3 regions of the Allorhizobium sp. GW101-3B10 genome follow, and region 1 is predicted to be linked to each of the others. Evidence: riboswitches for the same ligand, from Rfam matches in the RefSeq annotation. Region 1 holds a riboswitch; each other region holds the start of a gene.
What was found. A riboswitch is a leader RNA that binds a small molecule or an ion and turns the genes downstream of it on or off. The one in region 1 is predicted to bind cobalamin.
Positions count from the first base shown of each region.

Region 2: another riboswitch for cobalamin. It lies ahead of bluB (5,6-dimethylbenzimidazole synthase); the one in region 1 lies ahead of AC07Y0_RS14425 (aromatic ring-hydroxylating oxygenase subunit alpha).
Region 3: another riboswitch for cobalamin. It lies ahead of AC07Y0_RS24115 (energy-coupling factor ABC transporter permease); the one in region 1 lies ahead of AC07Y0_RS14425 (aromatic ring-hydroxylating oxygenase subunit alpha).

Region 1 covers NZ_JBWKZR010000001.1:2,863,528-2,871,104, forward strand. Annotated here, with positions in the region: gene AC07Y0_RS14405 (PhoX family protein) at 1-1,590, shown strand, start outside; gene AC07Y0_RS14410 (BA14K family protein) at 1,691-2,107, opposite strand; gene AC07Y0_RS14415 (hypothetical protein) at 2,388-2,678, opposite strand; gene AC07Y0_RS14420 (FAD-binding oxidoreductase) at 2,785-3,870, opposite strand; gene AC07Y0_RS14425 (aromatic ring-hydroxylating oxygenase subunit alpha) at 3,872-5,116, opposite strand; cobalamin riboswitch at 5,225-5,430, opposite strand; gene AC07Y0_RS14430 (DUF6656 family protein) at 5,735-6,340, shown strand; gene AC07Y0_RS14435 (GGDEF domain-containing protein) at 6,392-7,459, opposite strand.
Region 2 covers NZ_JBWKZR010000001.1:1,351,385-1,358,961, forward strand. Annotated here, with positions in the region: gene AC07Y0_RS06455 (hypothetical protein) at 1-742, opposite strand, end outside; gene AC07Y0_RS06460 (LTA synthase family protein) at 967-2,886, opposite strand; gene AC07Y0_RS06465 (NAD+ synthase) at 3,107-4,786, shown strand; gene AC07Y0_RS06470 (TolB family protein) at 4,822-5,655, shown strand; cobalamin riboswitch at 5,697-5,904, shown strand; gene bluB (5,6-dimethylbenzimidazole synthase) at 5,951-6,652, shown strand; gene AC07Y0_RS06480 (DUF2865 domain-containing protein) at 6,831-7,577, opposite strand, start outside.
Region 3 covers NZ_JBWKZR010000001.1:4,949,757-4,957,333, forward strand. Annotated here, with positions in the region: gene AC07Y0_RS24100 (efflux RND transporter periplasmic adaptor subunit) at 1-446, opposite strand, end outside; gene AC07Y0_RS24105 (TetR family transcriptional regulator) at 606-1,220, opposite strand; gene AC07Y0_RS24110 (phosphoribosylaminoimidazolesuccinocarboxamide synthase) at 1,285-2,235, opposite strand; gene AC07Y0_RS24115 (energy-coupling factor ABC transporter permease) at 2,432-3,085, opposite strand; cobalamin riboswitch at 3,138-3,352, opposite strand; gene AC07Y0_RS24120 (hypothetical protein) at 3,567-3,782, shown strand; gene AC07Y0_RS24125 (aldehyde dehydrogenase family protein) at 3,868-5,298, opposite strand; gene AC07Y0_RS24130 (helix-turn-helix domain-containing protein) at 5,426-6,304, opposite strand; gene AC07Y0_RS24135 (aldehyde dehydrogenase) at 6,423-7,577, shown strand, end outside.

The DNA.
Region 1 (7,577 bases):
AACGTTCCGGACGTCGATCCCGCCAAAGGCGTTTCCGTCGAGCATTCCGACAAGGTCTTCGGCGAAAACACCGACGGCATGGAGCTGTTCGTGGCCGGCGACCACCAGATCATCGCCATCAACCATGAATACGTAAATCCGGAAATCAACCTGCCGCACACCGAAAAGGGCGTGCCGGCCAGCGCCGACGACGTGAAGATCCTGCAGAACATGCAGGGCGTCACCGTCATGGAAGTGGCCGAAGGGGAGAATGGCTGGGAGATCGTTCTCGACAGCCCGTTCAACCGCCGCATCCATCACAACACGCCGATGAAGCTCTCGGGCCCGGCCGCCGGCTCGGATCTCATCAAGACTGCCGCCGATCCGAACGGCACCGACTGTCTCGGGACCTTCAACAATTGCGGCGCCGGCCGCACGCCGTGGGGCACCTATCTGACCTGCGAAGAAAACTTCAACGGCTATTTCGGCACGACCGACGCCGCCTTTAAGCTGCCGGACGACTACAAGCGCTACGGCATCGTCGCCGAGACCCGCTACGCCTACGAGAAGTTCGATGAACGGTTCGACGTGGCGAAGAACCCGAACGAACCGCGCCGCGCCGGCTATATCGTCGAGATCGACCCGTCGGATGCGTCCTCGACCCCGGTCAAGCGCACCGCTCTCGGCCGTATCAAGCATGAAAACGCCGCCGTCGTCATCGCACGCGACGGCCGCGTGGTCGTCTATATGGGCGACGACGAGCGTGGCGAATTCCTCTATAAGTACGTCTCCAACGGCATCTACGTGCCGGGCGGCGACACCTCGAAGCTGCTCGACGAAGGCACGCTCTTCGTCGCCAAGTTCTCCGACGACGGCACCGGCGAATGGGTCGCGCTGACGCCGGAATCGACCGGCATGAAGATGGACGAGATCTGCGTCTTCACCCGCCAGGCCGCCTCCAAGGTCGGCGCCACGACCATGGACCGCCCGGAATGGGTCGCCATCAACCCGGTCGCCATCGAAGCCTATTGCGCACTGACGAACAACAGCAATCGCGGCGTTCTGAAGGACGGCAAGATGCGCACCAATGCCGGCGGCGACGTGATGGAAGTGAGCGCCGTCAACCCGCGCGAAAAGAACGAGTACGGCCAGATCGTGCGCTGGTATCCGGAAAACGACGACCATGCCGACGGCAAGTTCAAGTGGGACCTGTTCGTCATGGCCGGCAATCCGGACGTGCACAAGGGCGACGCCTATGCCGGCTCGTCCAACATCAACTCCGGCAACATGTTCAACTCGCCGGACGGCATGATGTTCGACTCGACCGGCCTCCTGTGGATCCAGACGGACGGCGAAGACAGCAATGAGGGCGAGTTCCTCGGCCAGGGCAACAACCAGATGCTCGCAGGCGATCCGGTCACCGGCCGCATCGAACGCTTCCTCACCGCCCCGAAGGGCGCGGAAGTCACCGGCCAGACCTGGTCGGCCGACAAGCGTACGCATTTCGTCGGCATCCAGCACCCCGACGCGCCGTTCCCTGACGGCGAAGGCAAGCTGCCGCGCTCGACGGTCGTTGCCGTCAAGCGCGACGACAACGCCATGATCGGCTGAGGATCAGTCGACCTGGAGGTACGTCCTTTCCGTGCCTTTCCCGAACAAGAAATGCCCGGTCGAGGACCGGGCATTTTTCGCTGTCGGTGGTCTCAGCCGATCAATAGTACGGCGAGTAGCAACGCTGGCGCGGGCCGTGATACGGCTGGAACGTGTTGCTGTAGGCGTCGTAGGACCGGTAGCGGTTTGCGCACCACCGGTAGTGCCTCGGATTGATGCCACCTGCGCGCGGCGGGGGCGATGAGATGATCGCGCCACCAATGATCGCACCGGCCGCGAAGGCAGCCAGCGGGAACCAGTAGCCGTTGTGGTAGCGGTAGCCCGGACGGCGGTGGTCGTGGCCACGGTAGCCACGGTAGTAATAGGGCGGATGACGGCGGTGATCGACATTGGTCACGTCGGACGGCGCGGTCATCACCGTGGTCGGCAGCGGCATCGCCTGCGACGGCACGAAGCTCGTCAGGACGACTGCGGAGGCCAGGGCAAGCGCGGCCCAGCGCTTCATCATGGTTGTCATTTCAGTTCTCCATTCCCTGCGTTTCTGTGCAAGTCTTCTGCCGAAATGCGCTTCGCATCATCCTCGCGACCGCCGGCCGAGTGGTCGCATGATACGCCAAAGCTCAAACCTTCAGTAGATAAATCTGCCTGAACCGGCCATCGACGATGTCGAATTGCGATCCGGCGCAGGCATTCTTCATCGCCGAGCCGACTTCACGGCGAACAACGCGCCAGCGCGCGTAAGGTTCCATTTTTCCACCGTTTGACGATTGTCAGGCGAGCAGCAGAAACGTTCGCCGTCAGTTACCTTGCGGCACGACAAGGCGGCCGTTGCGAATGACTTCGCGCGGGTACCAACAGCCGTTATGAAGGACGTAGCCGGTCTTGCGCGTCTGCGAACAGGGATAGCCCTGGAAGGTGGCGCCGCGCGGCGCCGACTTGCGATAGACGGGCTTGGGCATCGTGGTCTCGCTGACCAGTCGGACGGCCGCCGCCGGTTGATCGGAGACCATGGCGGGCATGGCAGCCTGCGCGTGCTCAGACAGAAGCGTCATCGCCAAAAGGGATGTGAGCGCCCACATGGTATTCATGACATGCTCCCGCCAATTCTCGACCGGTCCACGACCCGTCCCACTACAATCGGCGGTGGGTTTGTCAGCATGATGGCAACACCGCGCGCGCTGCCCTTTGCTTGCGTCAGGCCTCGATCTCGACGTCACCCTTCGGCCGCGAACAGCAGGCGAGAATGTAGCCCTCGTCGATCTCGTCGTCGAGGATGCCGCCATTGTGGTCCATCTCGACCTCGCCGGAGAGTTTCATCACCTTGCAGGTGCCGCACAGGCCGGATTCGCAGGCAGCCCCGATGCGCACGCCGGAGGCACGGGCCGCCTGCAGGATCGTATGGCCAGGTTCGCACGGGCCATCCTTGCCGGACATGGTGAAGACGACCCTGGTCGCCTTGGCCTCGCCGCCGTGATCGGCGACGACCACCGGCGGCTGCGGCTTGGCGGGCTGGAAGGTTTCCTCGTGGTAGTTCGCCATGTCGAACCCGGCGCTGGCGAGCGATTCCCGCACCGTCGCCATGAACGGCTCGGGCCCGCAGCAGAACACCGTGCGATCGAGGAAATCGGGCGCCAGCAGCGCGATCTTCGCCTTGTCGATCCGGCCCTTGAGGCCGGACCACAGCTGGCCGTGCGCCAGTTGTTCGATGATGAAGCCGAGCGTGAACTTCGGCATTTCCCGTGCCTTGGCCTCAAGCTCCCAGCGGAAGATGATGTCGTCGGGCGAGCGGGCGCAATGGAGGAAGGCGATGTCCGAATCCGGCTGGCGGTCGGAGAGATCGCGCGTCATCGACACCATCGGCGTGATGCCCGAACCGGCCGAGACGAACAGATATTTGCTTCCCGGATGGCGGGCATAGGAGAAGTCGCCGAGCGGGCCATTGGCCTTCAACTGCATGCCGGGCTTCAGGTGATCGAACATCCAGCGGGTGCCGATCGAATCCTTCTGCGCCTTGACGGTGACGGCCACCGTATAGGGCCGCGAGGGGCTGGACGAGAGCGTGTAGGTGCGCATCACCGGCTCCGGGCCGACCGGGATCTCCAACGTGACGAACTGGCCCGGCTGATAGCGGAACCAATGGCCCGGACGATCCGGGCGGAAGGTGAAGGTCATCACGTCCGGCGCCTCGGGCGTGACGGCGACGCATTCGAGCCTGTGCTCCCGGTCGGACCAGGGGCGCATCTCATCGACATGGCGGTAGCTGGGGAGAGCGATGTTCATCTCACGCCACCGCCGAGAGACGGGCCTTGTCGCCCTGGAGACGGCTCAGCATGAAATTCGAATACCATTCGACGAACTGCATGACGCCGCCCTCGTGGTCGACGGAATAGGGTCCGGGCTCATAGGCCGGCGAGCGGATGCCGAAGGCGTTTTCCTCGACGATCGAGCGGTCCTGGTCGTTGGTCATGTTCCACACATGGGTGAGTTCATCGAGATTGTAGTCGACGCCTTCGACCGCATCCTTGTGGACCAGCCAGGTGGTGGTGACCGCGGTTTCCTCGGCCGAGATGGGCAGCACGCGGAAGGAGATCGCGTGGTCGACCAGAATGTGGTTCCAGGTGGTCGGATAGTGGAACAGCAGCATGGTGCCGATATGCGAAATGTTGATGTCGTCGGACAGCGGACGGCGCACGGCGCGCTTGCCGGACAGGGTGTAGCTCTCGGCATCCTGGATCAAAGGCATGCGGGCGACGCGGAACTGGCCCGACGGATCCATGGTGAATTCCGACGGCAGGCCGGCGGCCTCGCAGCGTGCCCAGTGCTCGGCGATCACCGGATCGTCCTTGGCGCCCTGCACGCCGGTCGCCGACGGCGCTTCGGGATAGGTGCGGCAGAGTTCCGGATGGTTGCCGGCGCAATGGTAGCACTCGCGGTTGTTTTCCCAGACGAGCTTCCAGTTGCCCTTCTCGATGATGGTGTTGCGGTGGGCAACCTTGGCTTCCGACAGGCGATGCGGCGCCATGAAGGGCTCGATCGTCGCGCGCACCGGGGCGAAATCGGCGGCCTCGTTGGCGAGACAGATGAAAATAGAGCCGGCGACGCTCTCGCAATGGACGGGCTTCAGGCCGAATTCGGACTTGTCGAAGGTCTCGCCCATCTGGCGGGCAAAGACCAGCGAGCCGTCGAGATCATAGGTCCACTGGTGGTAGGGGCAGACCAGCTTGGCCGAGGCGCCGCGATCCTGGGTGCAGACGCGGTGGCCGCGATGGCGGCAGGTGTTGTGGAAGGCGCGGATCACCTGATCCTTGCCACGCACGATCACCACCGGATAGTCGCCGATCTGGGCGGTGAAATAATTGCCGGCGCGCGGGATCTCGCAGTCATGGCCGACGAACAGCCAGTCGCGATACCAGATCGTCTCCATGTCGAGCTTGAAATAGTCCTGGTCGATGTAGAAGGGCTGCTCGAGGCTGAAGCCTTCCCGGCGGTTCTTCAACTGCCGCAATACCGTGCTCTGCAAGTCCATTGTCGTCCTCGTATCCGTTCTGCCGTGACGGAGATCGAGACCATGCAAGGCCACGGCGTCGCATGACGCCGGACAAAGCCGTCTCGGGCCGCCTGCCGCGACCGTCAATCCACTTCCTTCTCAAAGGCTGGTTTCCGGGCTCTGGAGATGATCCTTTCGGACCGCGTTCGGCACCTTCCCAGGGCAGATGCCCCAGTGGTCTTTGGCCGTCACGCATTCTCCACTACCGTTGCGGGGGCAGCGCCGGAATTCGACCGGCTTCCCGATTTCCCACCCTTCCCTAGCCGGGCGGCACCTCGAGTTCGGACCCATCTAACCACAGTCGCAGATTTGTTGATGCACTGCGGAACGACACAGCCCCAGAAATTTGCGACATGGGCGAAATTGACGCCAATCAATCGTTCTGCGAGAAATAACGAGCACTTTCAATAGTATAATATTCGCCTCCGACCAACTCCACGGCCCCGGTGGCGCAAAGAGACAAGCAGGCACCCCTGCGCCGATTGCGACATCGCCCACGCAAGCCTCGCGAAACCGAAGCTCGTCAGGATGCGGCAAATTGTCATTAATCTCGGTGCCGTATCATCGGCGCATCGGCCTTAGGATCAGAGCCACGATATGCAGAAGCTGAGATATTTCGCCGCCCCCAAATCCGGGGCCAAGCCCGGCCTGCCGGCCAGGGCCGTGCACACCGAATTCCTGCGCACCGGCCGCATTTCGCGCCACCGCGAGGACTGGCTGCAGGAAGAGAAGCGCTACCTCACCTATGAGGAAGTGGCGGACCGCACCGGGCGCAAACTGGAAGCAGCCGGTGAGACCACCCACAAGCATATCAACGGCTTTCACCGCTCGATCCAGTTTCCAAAGCTGATCTTCCACAAGACGCTCGAGAACAGCCCGCATCTGGGCTATTGCCACGTCACCGCGGCGAAGACCAATTTCGCCAAATATGCCGACGTCAAATGGGCGTTCTACATCGCTAACTTCTTTGCCGAGGTGGGCGGCGCGGATCAGTTCTTCAAGCACATCCGGCCGAACTATTCGCGCATGTATTTTGCCGTTGCAATCCATCCCGACAAGGAAACGCGGTCGATGTCGATCGATCGCTCGATCCGCGAGAACGGCCTTCTGTTCCGTACCCACGACCCCAAGGAAGCGCTGAAGAACGTGCTGATGCTGGGCGCCCGCGACGCGGAACTGCGCAAGATCATCGCCAAGCTCTGACTGATCTCGCCCCGGCTCTACAAAGCGCGCCCGGATTCGCCCTGTCCCACCTCAGAAGCCGCCGACCGGCTGCTTCTTGTAAATCAGCCAATCCTTCGGCGCATAGTCGTTGGCGCCGTAGATGGTGACCGTGTTGCCGCCGGCGGCCTTGGAGGCGGCGAGCGCCTTTTCGGTGAAATTGGTGAAGTCGAAAGCGTTGGGCGCCTGTTCCGAGAAGCAGATGCCGAAGGACATCGGCACCTGGCCAAGCGCGCGGCCGTTGCCGAAATTGACCACCGTCGTGCTGAGCTTGGAGCGGACCAAGTCGACGATGCGGCTCACCTCGTCCTGTTCGGACGTGTAGAGCAGAATGCCGAAGCGTCCGCCGTCGAAGCGGCAGGCCAGATCCTCGGTGCCGGCGACCGCTTCCACCACCTTGGCGACCTGCTTGAGGAAACGTTCGGCGACGGCTGGCCCCATAAGTTCGGAAAGCCTGGAGAATTCGTCGATCTCGCCGATCACCATGCTGCACAGCACCGGCATTTCCGGATTGGCATAAACCTTGGCAAGGGCCTTGTTGAAGGCGCGGCGGCTGGCCAGACCGGTCAGCGGGTCGACGAACTTCGTGGCTTCCGCGTCTTCCGCCTCGCGCTGCAGGTCGGCCAGGGCCGCGGTCTTGTCGACCACGGCGCGCACCACACTGCTGTTCTGGCTGGCGCGCTGCTCGGTGGCGACCTTCAGCGCCTTGATCGAATGTCCGAGTTCGACGTGGTCGATGTCCTCGGTCATGATCGCCTTGGAGGCGTGGCCGATGAGGCGGCCATAGTCGGTGAGCGAGACCTTTTCCTGATTGAGCAGGCTGATGAAATTGCTCATCTCGGCCCGCACCTGGCCGTTCTGCCGACCGAGCAGGCCGTCCTCGTGGTGGTGCGGAAGATATTTGCGGCCGAGCGCGTCAAGCGCTTCCTGGGTCTTGTTCTTGCCGAGCGCGATGAATTCGCGGACCAGTTCCGGATTGCTGCCGGCATAGGCCTCGTAGACCAGTTCGTAGTTTCGCGGCAGTCCGTCGATTCCCATCTGGTGCATGGCGGTGGCGACACGGAGTGCGATGCTCGAGGCTGGATTCTTGACTTGCTGCATGGTCCGGTTCCCGATGAGAGAAGGCGAATGGCTCGATGTGGCGGGACTATAGACGCGAGATTTCTTTCTTTCGGTTACGCTGATGGATAAAGTTTTAGAGATCCCCGCATCCGTAGAT
Region 2 (7,577 bases), 1.5 Mb from region 1:
GCAATTGCCAGCCCAGCAGACCGTCGATCTCGGCCTTCTTGAACATGCGCTTCAGGTTCGTGGCGGAGATCATGTAGACCTCGCTCAGTTCCGGCAGCGACAAGGGGCCGACATCGATGCGTTCCTGATCGGCCAAGGTGCCGGGAATGCGGGCGATCAGATCGTGGAGAACCATGCCACCGAGATCCGACCACAGGAAGTGGCCGATGCTGTCGGGCGGATCGCGCCAGGTGGGATCCTCGACCAGATGGGCGGCGGCAAAGGGCTGCGCGATGCGGAAGATGCGCGGATCCGCGGCGGCGGTCTGCTCGCGCACTCCGCCGTCCAGCCGGTCGAGACAGGCCATGTGTCCCATGAACCAGGATGCCATCGCCCCATAGGCGGATTCGGTCGTTTCCAGCACGCGCACGCGGCGGTCGGGCACATCGGGGATGTCCCGCAGGAACTTGTAGGCGACCAGTTCGGCGAGGAAGGCCGTCGCCGTGTTGCGGCTTGCCGCGCCGAGCTTCATGACGATCTCGACGAAGCGGGTCGCCGTCAGCCCGGACAGGGGGTCGTCGTCCCGGCGCTGGAGGGACAGGGCAAACAGCGAATGGGTCATCAGCCATTTGCGATGCGAGGCCTTGAGCCGCGACAGGCGCGGCGTGCGCAGGTGTATGCCGATCAGGTGTTCGGCGATCTGCTTCTCGATTGTCGGGAACAGGGGGTGGCCGGCAATTTCGGCGCGGGTCAGTGGCCGCATGGCTGGTCTACGCTTTGCTAAAGGTCTTTGATGTTCGGGTCGGCCTGCATCCGGCCGGCATTCCTAAAACGGAATGACGACGCGGCAATGGAGCCTAGCTGCTGGCTAGACAAATTTCTTATCCGTTTTGTGTCAATGGCCGGTTTACGTCATCGACGCAAGGCGGGGAACGGAGATCGGTCACCGGAGGTATTGCGGTCGGTTGTCCTGCAACCGCCGACGCCTCAGCTGGCCGGTGCCTCCATGCGCTCCGCCTGCTCGGGGAAGAAGCGCTCCGTGCCAAAGCCCTCGCCGAACATCTGGTCGTGCTGGAGATAGCGGTAGTCGCGGATCAGCGGATCGATCGGCGCACCGGAGGTCGCCCAGTCGGGGTGGGGCCGGTCGTTGCGCTCGATCAGCTGGTGCCGGTCCACGACGGCATAGCGTTCGTGCAGCCGGCCGAGAACGCCGGTGTAGAAGGCGTGCCGGTAGCCGGCGAGGCGCACCACGTAATAGGGCAGTTGCGACGGGCTGATCGAGCCCAGGTCCTTCTGCACGCCGCGCTTCGACGACCAGACCACCAGCGGCGTCTCATGCTCGCGCTTCATCACGCCGACGGAGGCCTTGCGGGTGGCGACGACGTCCGGCATGTAGCCGGTCTCGGTATAGACATTGCCGAGCGGCGGCAGGTGGTCGCCGAAAAGCACGATGATCGTCTCGCGGCGGCGCTTCTTGGCCCAGTCCATCAGTGCCTTGAGGCTGCTGTCGGCTTCGCGCACGCCCTGGGCATAGGTCGCCAGGCTGTCGCGGTTTTCCGGCGCAAGCGCTGCAGACTGCACGTTGATGGTGTTCTTCGCATAGCGGTTCTTCTCGTAGGGTCCATGGCCCTGGAGGGTGACGGCGAAGAAGAAGAACGGTTCCTTGGTCTGGTCGGCCGAACGGATGATCTCCTTCGTCAGTGCGTCGTCCGAGGTGAACAGGCCGCGCTTGTCCATGACGGGCATGTTCTCTTCCGACATGAAGGACTGGAAGCCGAGCGACTGGTAGACATTGGCCCGGTTCCAGAACCAGCTCTGGAACGGGTGGAAGGCGCGCGTCGTATAGCCCTTCGAGGCGAAGAAGGTGGCGAGCGAGGGCAGGGGCCGGCGCACATACTGCTGATAGGGAATGCTGCCATAGGGCAGGAAGGCGTTGGAGAAGCCGGTCAGTGCCTCGAATTCGACATTGGCCGTCATTCCGCCGAACTCCGGCGAGAACAGGTTGCCCGAGGAATTGGCGCGCATGGTCGGCATCGGATCGGGCGAGAGCGCGGCGTTGTTGAGGCGTGTCGGATCCCACAGCGACTCGCTCATGACCATGATCACGTCGGCGTTGCGGCCGCCGAAGAAGGTCGAAGGCAGCCGCTCCGGCGCGATGTCGGCGATCACGTCAGGGCCATAGCCGCCCGGCGCCTGGACATTGGCCATCGGCACGTTGAAGGCGAAGGCGAGCAGGAAGCCGTTGTGGCGATAGTTCTCCTGCTGGTCCCACATCATCGGCACGATGTTCAGCCGGTCGCGGACATAGGAGAACGAGTTGGGATCCATGAGCGACAGGAAGCCGCCGATCAGGGGCAGGGAGACGAGGAGCCGGAAAAGCTTCGACGGCGCCGAGAGCTGCGGAAAGTGGCGGCGTCCGAGCACGAGCAGATAGCCGAGCAGCGCGAGCAGGGCGAGCACACCAAGGACCAGGCCGATCGCGGCGAAGGGCCGGGCGGCGAACATCACGGGCACGAGTTCGCCGATCTGGCGGCCGAACAGCATGTCGCTCGGATAGAGCGGATCGGAGAGGTACTGCTGCTTCTGCATCGACAGGAAGGCCGGCAGGATCGCCAGCGGCACGAGGATCAGCGCCGACTGGTAGGCCCGGCCGAACAGCGCGTCGGCGGCGATGAAGAGCAGGAAGAGCGCCAGCACCGCGACCATGCCGGGACGGGCCGTGGACAGAAGGTAGTCGGAGACGTCGATCAGCGTGCCGCGCGCCAGCCATTCGGTGACGATGATCGTCAGAAGCGCCAGCACCAGCGAATTGACGAGTCTTGCCGCGGCGCGGAACGCGCGGGCGCGCTGTTGTGAACGTGTGCCATTTTCACCCTGAAGGGCGACGTTTGCGCCCGCAATGGACATTCCAGGCTCGGAGATAATCTCAGCCAACGCGCTCTCCAGCAATCGACAAGAAGCTTAACAGAAGTTTCACATAGCTGTCACATAGTCGTCATGAACGCTAGATGAACCAAGCCGTGCGGTGCCTTGTTCCTGCGATTTTCAACACCGTTTGTTGCAGCGCGGCACGCCCCTTTCGCACGCCGACATTGCGGAGGCGAGCGGCACGCGCTAAACGAGGGTCATGAGCGATATTCAGACCCGATCCGACACCCTCCGCATTGCCATTGCGCAGCTCGATCCGACTGTCGGCGACGTCGCCGGCAATCTTGCCAAGGCCCGGGACGCGCGCGCCGAAGCCGCATCCCAGGGCGCCGATCTGCTGCTCCTCACCGAGCTTTTCATTTCCGGCTATCCGCCGGAGGATCTGGTGCTGAAGTCGGCCTTCCTGAAGGCGTGCCGCACGGCGGTGGAGCAGCTTGCCGCCGATACCGCGGATGGCGGGCCGGGCGTGGTGATCGGCTTTCCGCGCGAGGATGAGAAGGGCCGCTACAATTCGGTCGCGGTGCTGGACGGCGGCAAGATGATTGCCACGCGAGACAAGATCGATCTGCCGAACTACGGCGAGTTCGACGAGAAACGCGTGTTCAGCGCCGGCGAGATGCCGGGGCCGGTCAATTTCCGCGGTATCCGCCTCGGCATTCCGATCTGCGAAGACATCTGGGGCGATCTCGGCGTGTGCGAGACGCTGGCCGAATCCGGTGCCGAGATCCTGCTGGTGCCGAACGGATCGCCCTACTTCCGCGAGAAGGTCGACATCCGCCACCAGGTGGCGCTGAAACAGGTGATCGAGAGCGGCCTGCCGCTGATCTACGCCAACCAGCTGGGCGGCCAGGACGAACTGGTGTTCGACGGCGCGAGCTTCGGCTTCAATGCCGACAAGACGCTGGCCTTCCAGATGAGCCAGTTCGAATCCACCCTGTCGGTCACCACCTGGAAACGGGCCGCGGACGGCTGGCGCTGCGGCGAGGGGCCGATGTCGCGCATTCCGGAAAAGGAAGAGGCCGACTATCGCGCCTGCGTGCTGGGCTTCCGCGACTATGTGAACAAGAACGGTTTCAAGAGCGTCGTGCTCGGCCTCTCGGGTGGCATTGATTCGGCCATCTGCGCGGCGATCGCCGTGGATGCGCTGGGCGAGGAGCGGGTGCGCGCCATCATGCTGCCCTATCGCTATACCTCGAAGGAATCGCTCACTGACGCTGCCGCCTGTGCCAAGGCTCTCGGTTGCCACTACGACACGGTACCGATAGGCGAGCCGGTCGACGGCTTCCTCTCCGCGCTTTCCGACATGTTCGAGGGCACCGAGAGCGGCATTACGGAAGAGAACCTGCAGAGCCGTGCCCGCGGCACCATCCTGATGGCGATCTCCAACAAGTTCGGTTCGATGGTGGTGACGACCGGCAACAAGTCGGAAATGTCGGTCGGTTATGCGACGCTCTACGGCGACATGAACGGTGGCTTCAATCCGATCAAGGACCTCTACAAGATGCAGGTCTATGCGCTCGCCGCGTGGCGCAACAAGCATGTGCCACCGGGCGCACTCGGCCCGTCGGGCGAGGTCATCCCGGCCAACATCCTCTCCAAGGCGCCGTCGGCCGAGCTTCGGCCCAACCAGACGGACCAGGATTCGCTGCCGCCCTATCCGGTGCTGGACGACATCCTCGAATGCCTGGTCGAGAAGGAAATGTCCGTCGACGAGATCGTCGCGCGCGGCCATGAGATCGCGACCGTGCACCGCGTCGAGCACCTGCTCTATCTCGCCGAGTACAAGCGCCGCCAGTCGGCGCCGGGGGTGAAGATCACCCGCAAGAATTTCGGCCGCGACCGGCGCTATCCGATCACCAATCGTTTCCGCGACCGCTGACAGAGGCGGTTGCCGGAACTTCCAGGGAGCGAGCGATGCGGAGTTCCGTGGAGATCTTCAATATTCGCAGTGGCGCCCGGCGCGTCGTATGGCAGACGGAGCGACTGGTCGAGGCGCCCAACTGGAGCCCCGACGGCGCATCCCTCATCATCAATGGCGAGGGATTGCTCTATCGCCTGCCGGCAGACGGCAGTGCCGCGCCGGTGCAGATCGATACCGGTTTTGCCACCGCCTGCAACAACGACCATGGGATCTCGCCCGACGGCCGATGGCTCGTCGTGTCGGACAAGGTGGAGCACGGCAAGTCGTGCATCTACATCCTGCCGGCCGGGGGCGGCACGCCGCGCCAGGTGACGCGTAACCTGCCGTCCTACTGGCACGGCTGGTCGCCGGACGGCCGCACGCTCTCCTACTGCGGCATTCGCAACGATGTCTTCGACATCTACACGATCTCCGTCGATGGCGGAGAGGAGACCCGGCTGACCTTCGGCGAAGGGCGCAATGACGGACCGGATTATTCGGCGGACGGCCGATGGATCTATTTCAATTCCAGCCGCTCGGGGCGGATGCAGATCTGGCGCGTGCCGGCCGAGGGTGGCGCCGCGGAGCGGGTCACCGATAGCGCATTCGGCGACTGGTTCCCGCATCCGTCGCCGAAGGGCGACAAGGTCCTGCTCTTGTCCTACGACCCGGACGTCTTCGACCATCCGCGCGATCTCGACGTGCGGCTGCGGCTGATCGATCCGGACGGGAGCAATCCGGAGACATTGTTCGAACTGTTCGGCGGGCAGGGCACGATCAACGTCCCGTGCTGGTCGCCCGATGGCAACGAATTCGCTTATGTCCGGTATTTCCCGGCGGTCGTTTAGGCAGAGACGAGCAAGCCGTCTTGCCTTCGGGCGGCGATGCTGTAGACATTCTCCGGTCAGGTGCCTGCCCTCGTCGGGGCGGGAGAATCGGGAAGCCGGTGGAATTCCGGCACGTGCCCAACGCTGTGAGGTGGATGCCTCGCGCCAACGAACCGGAGGCGGTTCGAGCCACTGGCCCTTCGGGCCGGGAAGGTCGGCGCGATGCAGACGAAGCCCAGTCAGAAGACCGGCCTGGCAAGATAGGCTTAGCCTGCGAGGACAGCAGGCGGTCGGACGCATTGTTGGGGATATGACGATGCACGACGAACCGAACGACCATCTCGTCCGGGCCGGCGCCTTTTCCGTGGAAGAGCGCGAGGCCGTCTACCGGGCGATCCGGACCCGCCGCGACGTGCGGGACCAGTTCCTGCCCGATCCTCTGCCCGAAGACCTGATCGCGCGCCTGCTGGACGCCGCCCACAGCGCGCCCTCGGTCGGCTTCATGCAGCCGTGGAATTTTCTCCTGGTACGGGACGCCGCGCGCCGCGAGGCGGTGTGGCGGGCCTTCGCCAGGGCCAATGAGGAAGCCGCGGCCCTGTTCGACGGCGAGCAGCGCGAGACCTATATGCGGCTGAAACTCGAAGGCATCCGCAAGGCGCCGCTCGGCATCTGCGTCACCTGCGATCCGACCCGCGGCGGACCCGTGGTGCTGGGGCGCACCCACAATCCCCGCATGGACAGCTATTCGACCGTGTGCGCCGTGCAGAACCTCTGGCTTGCCGCGCGGGCCGAGGGGGTAGGCGTAGGTTGGGTGAGCATCTTTCATCAGGACGATGTGCGCGCCGTGCTCGGCATTCCGGCCCATGTGGAAGTGATCGGCTGGTTCTGTGTCGGCTATGTCGACCGGCTCTACGACCAGCCGGAACTGGCGCTGAAGGGCTGGCGGCAGAGGCTGCCGATCGATGAACTCGTCTTCGACGAGGTCTGGGGAAATCTCCGGCCGCCCGAAGCGACCTAGGCTTTTGGTCGTATCTTGTGGCAGTCAACGGGAACCGCAGCGCATCCGCCCGGCGCGGCCGCACGCCGCGTGATCGAACCGATTTTCCAGGGAAACGTCAGAGGGCCGGGCTCTCGCCCGGCCGTTTGCGTTCGGCTGGCGGGGAGGCGGCGGCCGGTCCTTGCGGCCGGCGGCGCTGCTATTGCTGAAGCGGCTGGGGACCCGGCAGCGCCGGATTGCGCAGATCGATGTCGCTGGTTGCGGACGGCAGGAAGGTGGGGCCGACCTGGCGCACGGCGGCAGATTGCGGGTCATAGGCCCGATCCTGCGGCATTGCGGGAGTGGACCGCGCGGGCAGGCCATCGGCTTTCGCGGTCGCCTCGGCCGAGCGGCCGATTTCGATGACTGCCTTGTTGTTGCCGCCGGCATTGCCCTGCGCCGACTGGCCCTGCATCCGGCGATAGTAGCCGGCGAGGTCGCAGCCGCAGGACGGATTGTCGCCGCGCGATCGGTTCAGGTAGGCGAAGGCGGTCGGCAGCATCCGGTAGGGCTGGCCGGTCTCGGCCGACACCATGTCGGCGCTCTCCTCGGTGCGCATCGAATGGTAGAAGAGCTCCGTCTCGGTCTCCGGACACATCTGTTCGCAGATCTGCGCGTCACGCCGGAAATTGAGCGGCGAGGTGTTCGACGAGATCGGGAAAAAGGCGCCGTCGCAGGTTCGCACACACAGCGTTCTGAGGCTGCCGTGCCCGGTGAACGTCTGGAATCGGCCCGCGCGGCTCGCCTCGCTCATCGGCTCCGTGGTTTCGAGCGGCCGGCCGAGCGTTCGGGGCGGCGCCATCGGCATGTCCGTCGGACCCGGCTGGTCCGTGTTGCAGCCATTGGCCTCGAGTGCCTCCAGAAGACGTTGGCGCGTCTGATTGGCGCCGGTGCCTTCCTGGCGCAG
Region 3 (7,577 bases), 2.1 Mb from region 1:
TTGGCGTTTTCGAATTCGATCTGGGTGGCACCGCTGCCGACCAGACGTTCGTAGCGCGCAAGATTTGCCTCGGCGCTCGGAACGCCCGCTTCGGCCTTGGAGAGGCTGGCTTCCGCCTGCGCCACCTGGGCGCGGTAGGTATCGTCCTCAATCTTGTAAAGCAGGTCGCCTGCCTTCACCTCGCCGCCTTCCTTGAAGGCGATTTCCTTGATGATGCCGCTGACGCGCGGGCGGATCTCGGCGACCTGGAAGGCTGCGGCGCGACCCGGAAGCAGGGTGGTGAGCGGCTGTTCCCCCTTCTTCATGATGACGACACTGACCGGTGACGGAGGGCGTTCGGCACCAGCTCCGGTGGGCGCCTTGCTCTCGGTCGCTGCATCGTTACAGCCTGCGAGAGCGGCGGAGAGTGCCAAAAGGGCCGTGGTCAGCTTGAGGTGTCTTTTCATCGTCTTTTCCGGGTCATCATTGGGGCAGGGCAGTGAAGCGCTAAAGCATGACGGTCCGTCATCGAAATTGACATTTGTTAATCGGTCGACCGAACACGCACTGGGGCAATGGAACAAAATGCTTGGTATCAATTTCCAAGTGACGTATTGATACTATCGTCACTTTGCAAGGGGGCTTTGCAGTGCGGCATTGATCAGCGAGACAACATCTTCGCAGCGTGTTGCCAATATGTCAGCCTTTTCGTTCGCAATCATGACAGGGTGAAGAACGCAGGCGAGGGCCAAAAAGGCCGAATTTGCAGCCTTGCGGCTTTCCGTGACCGTGTACACGCCCTCGGCAATGCCATCTTCGACAATGGACGACAGCTCGTCCACGAGCATATCCCGATAGCGATGGCCACACTGGAGGTCGTCCTTGGCGGTCAGCAGGACCATTTCAAAAAGGTGAGGGTTACGCTCGAGGTCGCCGAGGTGGCTTTCCATCAGCTGCTTGACGAAATCCAGCAGACGCCCGGGCGCCCTTCTAGCCGTATCGAGACAGCCCAGGCGGGCGATCATGTTTTCGATATGGCGCGAGGAGATGGCATCGACCAGGCTGGTCTTCGTGTGGAAGTGCTTGAACACATTCGCCGGCGACATGCCAAGCGCCGCTGCAATGTCGGCGATCGCCACGCTTCCGTAACCGCGGGTACGGAACAGATGTTCAGCGGTGTTGAGGATGTCCTCGCGCGTTTCCTCGGCCGGCCGGCGGGTACGGCGTGCCGGTAAAGCCACGCTGCCGCCGCACACGGCCTCGGCACCGGCTGGTCTTGCCGTCTCACGCGCGATGGACACAGTATCAGCTCCCGGGGAAGTATGGGGCAAGGTTCATGCGGACGCGGTCGCGTGGAGTCTCGCAACGGTCATCCGGCACAAACTGAAGCCCGGTGATGGTCTCGTAGGCCTTTATATAGACCTTGGAGGTTTCCTCGACCAGTTCGACGGGGATTTCCGGGATCTCGTCCTTGTAGGGGTCGCAGCGCTCAGCGACCCAGGACCGGACGAAATCTTTGTCGAAGCTCGCCGGACGCTCGCCCTTCTCAAAGCTCTGTTGATAGCTGTCGGCGATCCAGTAGCGGCTGCTGTCCGGGGTGTGGATTTCGTCGGCGAGCAGGATGTTGCCGTCGGCATCGGTGCCGAACTCGTATTTGGTGTCGACCAGGATCAGGCCGCGCCGCGCTGCGATCTCCTGGCCGCGGGCGAACAGCGCCAGGGCATAGGCGGAGACCGTGTCCCACTGCTTCTGCGTCAGCAGGCCTTCCGATACGATCTGCTCGGCGCTCAGCGGCTCGTCATGGCCGCCATCGAAGGCCTTGCTCGTGGGCGTGATGATCGGCTGCGGCAGGATCTGGTTGTCGCGCAGGCCGTCCGGCACGGTGATGCCATACATGGCGCGCTCGCCCTTCTTGTAGAGCGTCAGGACCGAAGTGCCGGTGGTGCCGGCGAGATAGCCGCGCACGACGATCTCCACCGGCAGGATGTCGAGCCGCTTGCCCACCACCACGTTCGGATCGGGATAGGCGATCACGTGATTGGGGCAGATGTCCGCGGTTTGCTCGAACCAGTAGCGTGCGGTCTGGGTCAGCACCTGTCCCTTGTAGGGAATGCAGGTGAGGATCCGGTCGAACGCGCTTAGGCGGTCGGTCGAGATGATGATGCGGCTGCCGTCGGGCAGGTCGTAGTTCTCGCGCACCTTGCCGCGATAGTAGTTCGGCAGTTCGGGAAAGTGTGCTTCGGAGAGAATGCGCAACGGCGTTACCCTTTGATCAGCGGGTCGAAACGGCGGAAGTGCCAGCCGGACCGTGGTTTCCAGCCGGCCGGAATTCGAGCGCGGGCGGCTTCTGTAAGGCCGGTAGCGCAAGCCGGCCCATTTTTCAAAGAAAAAAGCGCGTGACCCGGGCCACGCGCTTCATGTCGTCATTCTTGTCGAACCGGCTCCTGCGCCATCAGGCGAAGGTCAGGCGGTTCACTTCGGTCATGCGCGAGACGAGACCGTTCGCGCGAAGACCCTTGATTAGCGATACCGCGGAGAACGTAATCACGGCTTCTGCGACGAAGACCGGCAAGTAGGCGGCGACCCAGGTTGCCCAGTCGGCGACGGCAAAGCTGTCGTTCGAGATCATCAGCCAGAAACCGACCATGGCGGAAACGCCGGCATAGTAGACGGCGTCGATGCGCAGGACCTTGCCGAGGCTGAAGCGGTCACGAAGATTCGCGTCGAACAGGCGGCGGCCGAAGCTATAGTGAGCGGCGACCATCGGAATCATCAGGGACAGTGCGTTGACGCCGAGATGCGGGATGTCGCCCGGCTCGAACAGGAAAGCCTGTAGCACGAGGCCAAGGGCAAAGCCGAGCATGGCGGGCGCAAAGCCGAACAGCATGTAGATGGTCGTGGCGCCGATCAGATGTAGTTCGGAAGGGCCGACGGGCAGGTGCCAGATCTGCATCATGGCGGAAAAGCCGACGGCGGCCAGGATTGCCTTCGGCACGACCAGCGGGTTCTTGACGATTGCCGGGAGTTGTGCGGCGACGAGGGCGAGAGCGGCTGCGTTCGCCAGGGCGATACGCGCCGGATCGATGATTCCCACTTCAATGTGCATTTTTCATTCCTTTCGTCCGCGCCCACCGCGCGGTTCTTCAAGTGGATGCCGCTTCGCGGCGCATGTGATGGCAGGTCTCCTGGCTTGCGGGTCTTGGCTCGGTCCGCCTTATCAGCCGTTTCCGGCCAATGGCATTGTGGACGTCGCTCGCCGCTTACAGTTGCGGGGGCAGCCACGGTTTCGGCCCCTGATGGGTAGTCCTCACCGTATTCCCTCTTCGTCCGCCTCTCCGCTCGGTTCGGCGGAACCATCACAATCACACTAATAGGATCACGCCGCGCCGCCTGTCCAGAAGCGCCATTCGTTTTGCCGGATGGAACGGCGGGGAGGACACGTTTCTTCGGTGAAGATGCAAGGCCAGGGCTCCTCGAGCCGTGCCCGCCACTTGGCAAACGTCATTTTGCCGCATTGTGGCGACCGCCGACGGTCGATAGGTGTGACAAATATCAAGAATGGGCCTGGGCCCGGAAGGGATGAAGCGATGATTGCGCGAATGATCTATCATGTGCCGGTGTTCGGCTGGATGCTGAAGGAGGCCGTCAGTGGCTCGACCACGGCGAAGGTCCTCTTCATCCTCAATCTGCTGCTCGTCTGGCTGCTCGCCATCCTTGCGTTCGGCTACCCCGCGATCATCATTCCGGCCTTGACGGCCGTGCCGCTGATGTTCGTCGTCCTCATCCTGATCACCAAAGGATGAAACGCCACGGGCCGGCAGGCCGGCCCGTTTCACATTCGGACGGTCGGGGCCTCCGCCGCAGGCGGCGGCGGAACCGGTTCCGAGGTCAGGCCAAGGTGTACTGCGTCTTGACGGTGGTGAAGAACTCGGCCGCATAGCGTCCCTGTTCCCGCGGACCGAAGGACGATCCCTTGCGCCCACCGAAAGGCACGTGGAAGTCGACACCGGCGGTCGGAAGATTGACCATGACCATGCCGGCCTCCGCGTTGCGACGGAAATGCGTCGCGTGCTTCAGGCTCGTCGTGGCAATGCCCGACGACAGACCGAACGGCGTGTCGTTGGCGACACTGAGGGCTTCCTCATAGTCCTTGACGCGAATGAGCGAGGCGACCGGGCCAAAGATTTCCTCACGCGAAATGCGCATCTGGTTGCTGGCCTCGGTGAATAGCGCAGGCTGCAGATAGAAGCCGGGCGTCTCGCGGTTGAGGCGTTCGCCGCCGAAGGCCAACTTGGCCCCTTCCGAACGACCGATGTCAATATAGTCGATGTCCTGCATCAACTGGCGCTCGTCGACGACCGGGCCGATATGGGTGCCCGCCTTCAGCGCATTGTCGACGTTGACGGTCTTCAGGCGATCGATCAGCGCTGCGACGAAGCGGTCGTGGATGCCCTCGGTGACGATCAGGCGCGAGGAAGCGGTGCAGCGCTGGCCGGTGGAGAAGAAGCAGGAATTGAGCGAGGCCTCTACGGCAATCGACAGGTCCGCGTCGTCGAGGATGACGAAGGGGTTCTTGCCGCCCATTTCCAGCTGGTACTTGCGGCCGTGTTCGATCGAGGCAAGCGCCACGCGCTTGCCGGTTCCGACCGAACCGGTGAAGCTGATGCCGGCGAGGTCCGGACTGTCGAGCATGACCTGGCCGATGACCGAGCCTTTGCCCATGACGAGATTGAAGACGCCCTTCGGCAGACCGGCGCGATGCAGGATGTCGGCGAGCGCCCATGCACAGCCGGGAACCAGTTCTGCCGGCTTCAAGACGACCGTGTTGCCGTAGCAAAGGGCCGGGGCGATCTTCCAGGCCGGGATGGCGATCGGGAAGTTCCACGGGGTGATGAGGCCGATCGGGCCGATCGGCTCGCGCGTGATCTCGACGCCGATGCCCGGACGGACCGACGGCAGGCTCTCGCCGGCGAGCCGCAGGCATTCGCCGGCGAAGAAGTCGAAGATCTGGGCGGCGCGGATCGTTTCGCCGATCGCCTCGGGCAGGGTCTTGCCTTCCTCGCGGGCGAGCAGTGTGCCGAGTTCTTCCTTGCGGCTAAGAATTTCATCGCTCGTCTTTCTCAGGATCGCGTGACGCTCGAGGATGCCAGAGCGCGACCAGGTCGGAAAGGCGGCCTTTGCCGCCGAAATCGCGGCGCGCATGTCGTCGGGGGTGCCCTGCGCATAAAGGCCGACCGCGTCATTGGTGTCGGAGGGATTGCGGTTTTCGGTGGCGTTGCCGCCAACCCATTCGCCGGCGATGAGATTGTCGAATGTCATGGGGTGTTCCTTCCGGTGAAATGGGCGCGACGCAAGGCCGCCGGTCCGCGTGCGGATGACAGGAGTCGGCGTGCAAATTGTCAGCACGACGGCAGTTTGGCAAGGCTGATATATCTGGATACGTCCGTCAGGGCCAGTCGGCATAGGTCGCCGAGGGCCCTCGGCGCTGTTCTTCCCCTGCGGCGCGTGTCCGTTCCCTGTAGGTGGCCGGCGGCAGCCCTGTCTGCCGCTTGAAGAAGTGGCTGAAATAGGTCGGATCGCGAAAGCCCAGGGTTGCGGCGATCTGCTGAACGGTGCGGGCCGAGCGTTCCAGATGCAGCGTCGCCTCGCGTGTCAGCCGTTCATGGACGAGCTGCAGGGGCGTGCGACCCGTGGATCGGCGGCAGATGTCATGCAGGCGGTCGGTGGTTATGCCGAGATCCACGGCATAGGCGTGGATCGATCGGTTTTGCCGGAAATCCCGCTCGACCAGTTGGCGGAAGCGTTGCAGGAGATTGGCCGATCCTGCCTCTTCGACAGGAGCGTCCCGGCCTCCCCCGGCCAGCCGGTACGTCTCGATCAGGATCAGGGTCAAGTATGCGTCGATTGCCGCGCGCGCATGGCTCCCCTGTTCTTCGAGTTCACGAACGATGTCGCCAAGCAGCCGCGAAAGGCGCTGCATATCGCGGCGTTCGACGGGGATCGCCCGGCTCTCTCCGGCGAGCAATTCGCGCAGCATGTCGCCGCCGGTGGAGATGCGCGCATCCAGATGCGCGGGTTCAAGGCCGATCAGGCTCGCGCTTGATCCGGCCTCGAGGACGAGCGAGCCGTCGCTGCCGCCTTGCAGGAATGCGAGACACGGACCCTGCCAGATGTCACTCTCCTCACCATGCGCGATGCGCGCGCCGCCGCTTTCGATGAAGAGCAGGTGCCCGGCAATGGCGCGACCGGAAGGCACCCGCAACATCCGGCGCGCAAGCGCCGGCTCCAGGCGGTGCAGGTTGATCTCTCCAGCCGCATGCTTCATCGCCGCGCGCCTTTCCGCGATTCCCAGAAAACAGCAAGATAAACCCAGATACTTGCATTCTCAAGTCGGGACCCGACAGCTAGTCTGGCATCGCTTTTGGGAGGAGGCGTACGGAGGCATGTTTCAATCCAAGCTCATTATCGACAATCGCGACGAGGATGCCGAAGGCAAGGCAAGCTTCACGCGTCTTGACCCGATCAGCGGTACGACGGCCACCATTGCCGCTGCCGCGACGGCGGACGATGCGCGCTGGGCGGCCAACGCCGCGGCCGCGGCCTTTCCGGCGTGGTCCGCGGTCGGACCAACGGAGAGGCGCGCGATCCTGCTGACGGCAGCCGACCGTCTTGTCGAGCGCTCCGGGGAATTTGCCGCAGCCATGACGGCGGAGACGGGCGCGACCGAGACGTGGTGCCGCTTCAACATCGAACTTGGCGCGGAGATCCTGCGCGACGCTGCCGGCATGACGACCCAGGTCTGCGGTTCGCTGCTGCCCTCCGACCAGGGGGCGATGCTCTCCATGGGTTTCCGCCAGCCGGCCGGCGTCTGTCTCGGCATGGCACCCTGGAATGCGCCGATCATTCTCGGCATCCGGGCGATCGCCATGCCGCTTGCCTGCGGCAATACCGTGGTGCTCAAGGCGTCGGAACTCTGCCCGCAGACCCATCGGCTGATCGGTGAACTGATGATCGAGGCGGGAACGCCGCCCGGTGTCGTCAACGTCGTCAGCAACGCCCCGCCCGATGCCGAAGACATAGTCGAGGCGCTGGTCGCCCATCCGGCCATTCGTCGCGTCAACTTCACCGGTTCGACCCGGGTCGGCCGGATTGTCGCGCAGATTGCGGCGCGGCATTTGAAGCCCTGCCTCCTGGAACTGGGAGGTAAGGCGCCGCTGCTGGTGCTGGCCGATGCCGATCTCGATCACGCGGTCGAGGCGGCCGCCTTCGGCGCCTTCTTCAATCAGGGCCAGATCTGCATGTCGACCGAGCGGATCGTCCTGATCGACCCGATCGCCGACGAATTCGCTAAGCGGTTTGCCGCGCGGGCCAGCAAACTCAGGGCCGGCGACCCGCGCATCTCCGGCCTGGCGCTCGGTTCGATGATCGGCACCGAGGCGGTGCAGCGGGTGAAGGCGCTTGTCGACGAGGCGCTCGGCAAGGGTGCCCGGCTGCTTGCAGGCGGGACCACCCATCACAGTTTCATGGATGCGACCGTGCTCGATCACGTGACCCCGCGGATGCGGCTCTACCGCGAGGAGAGTTTTGGCCCGGTAGCG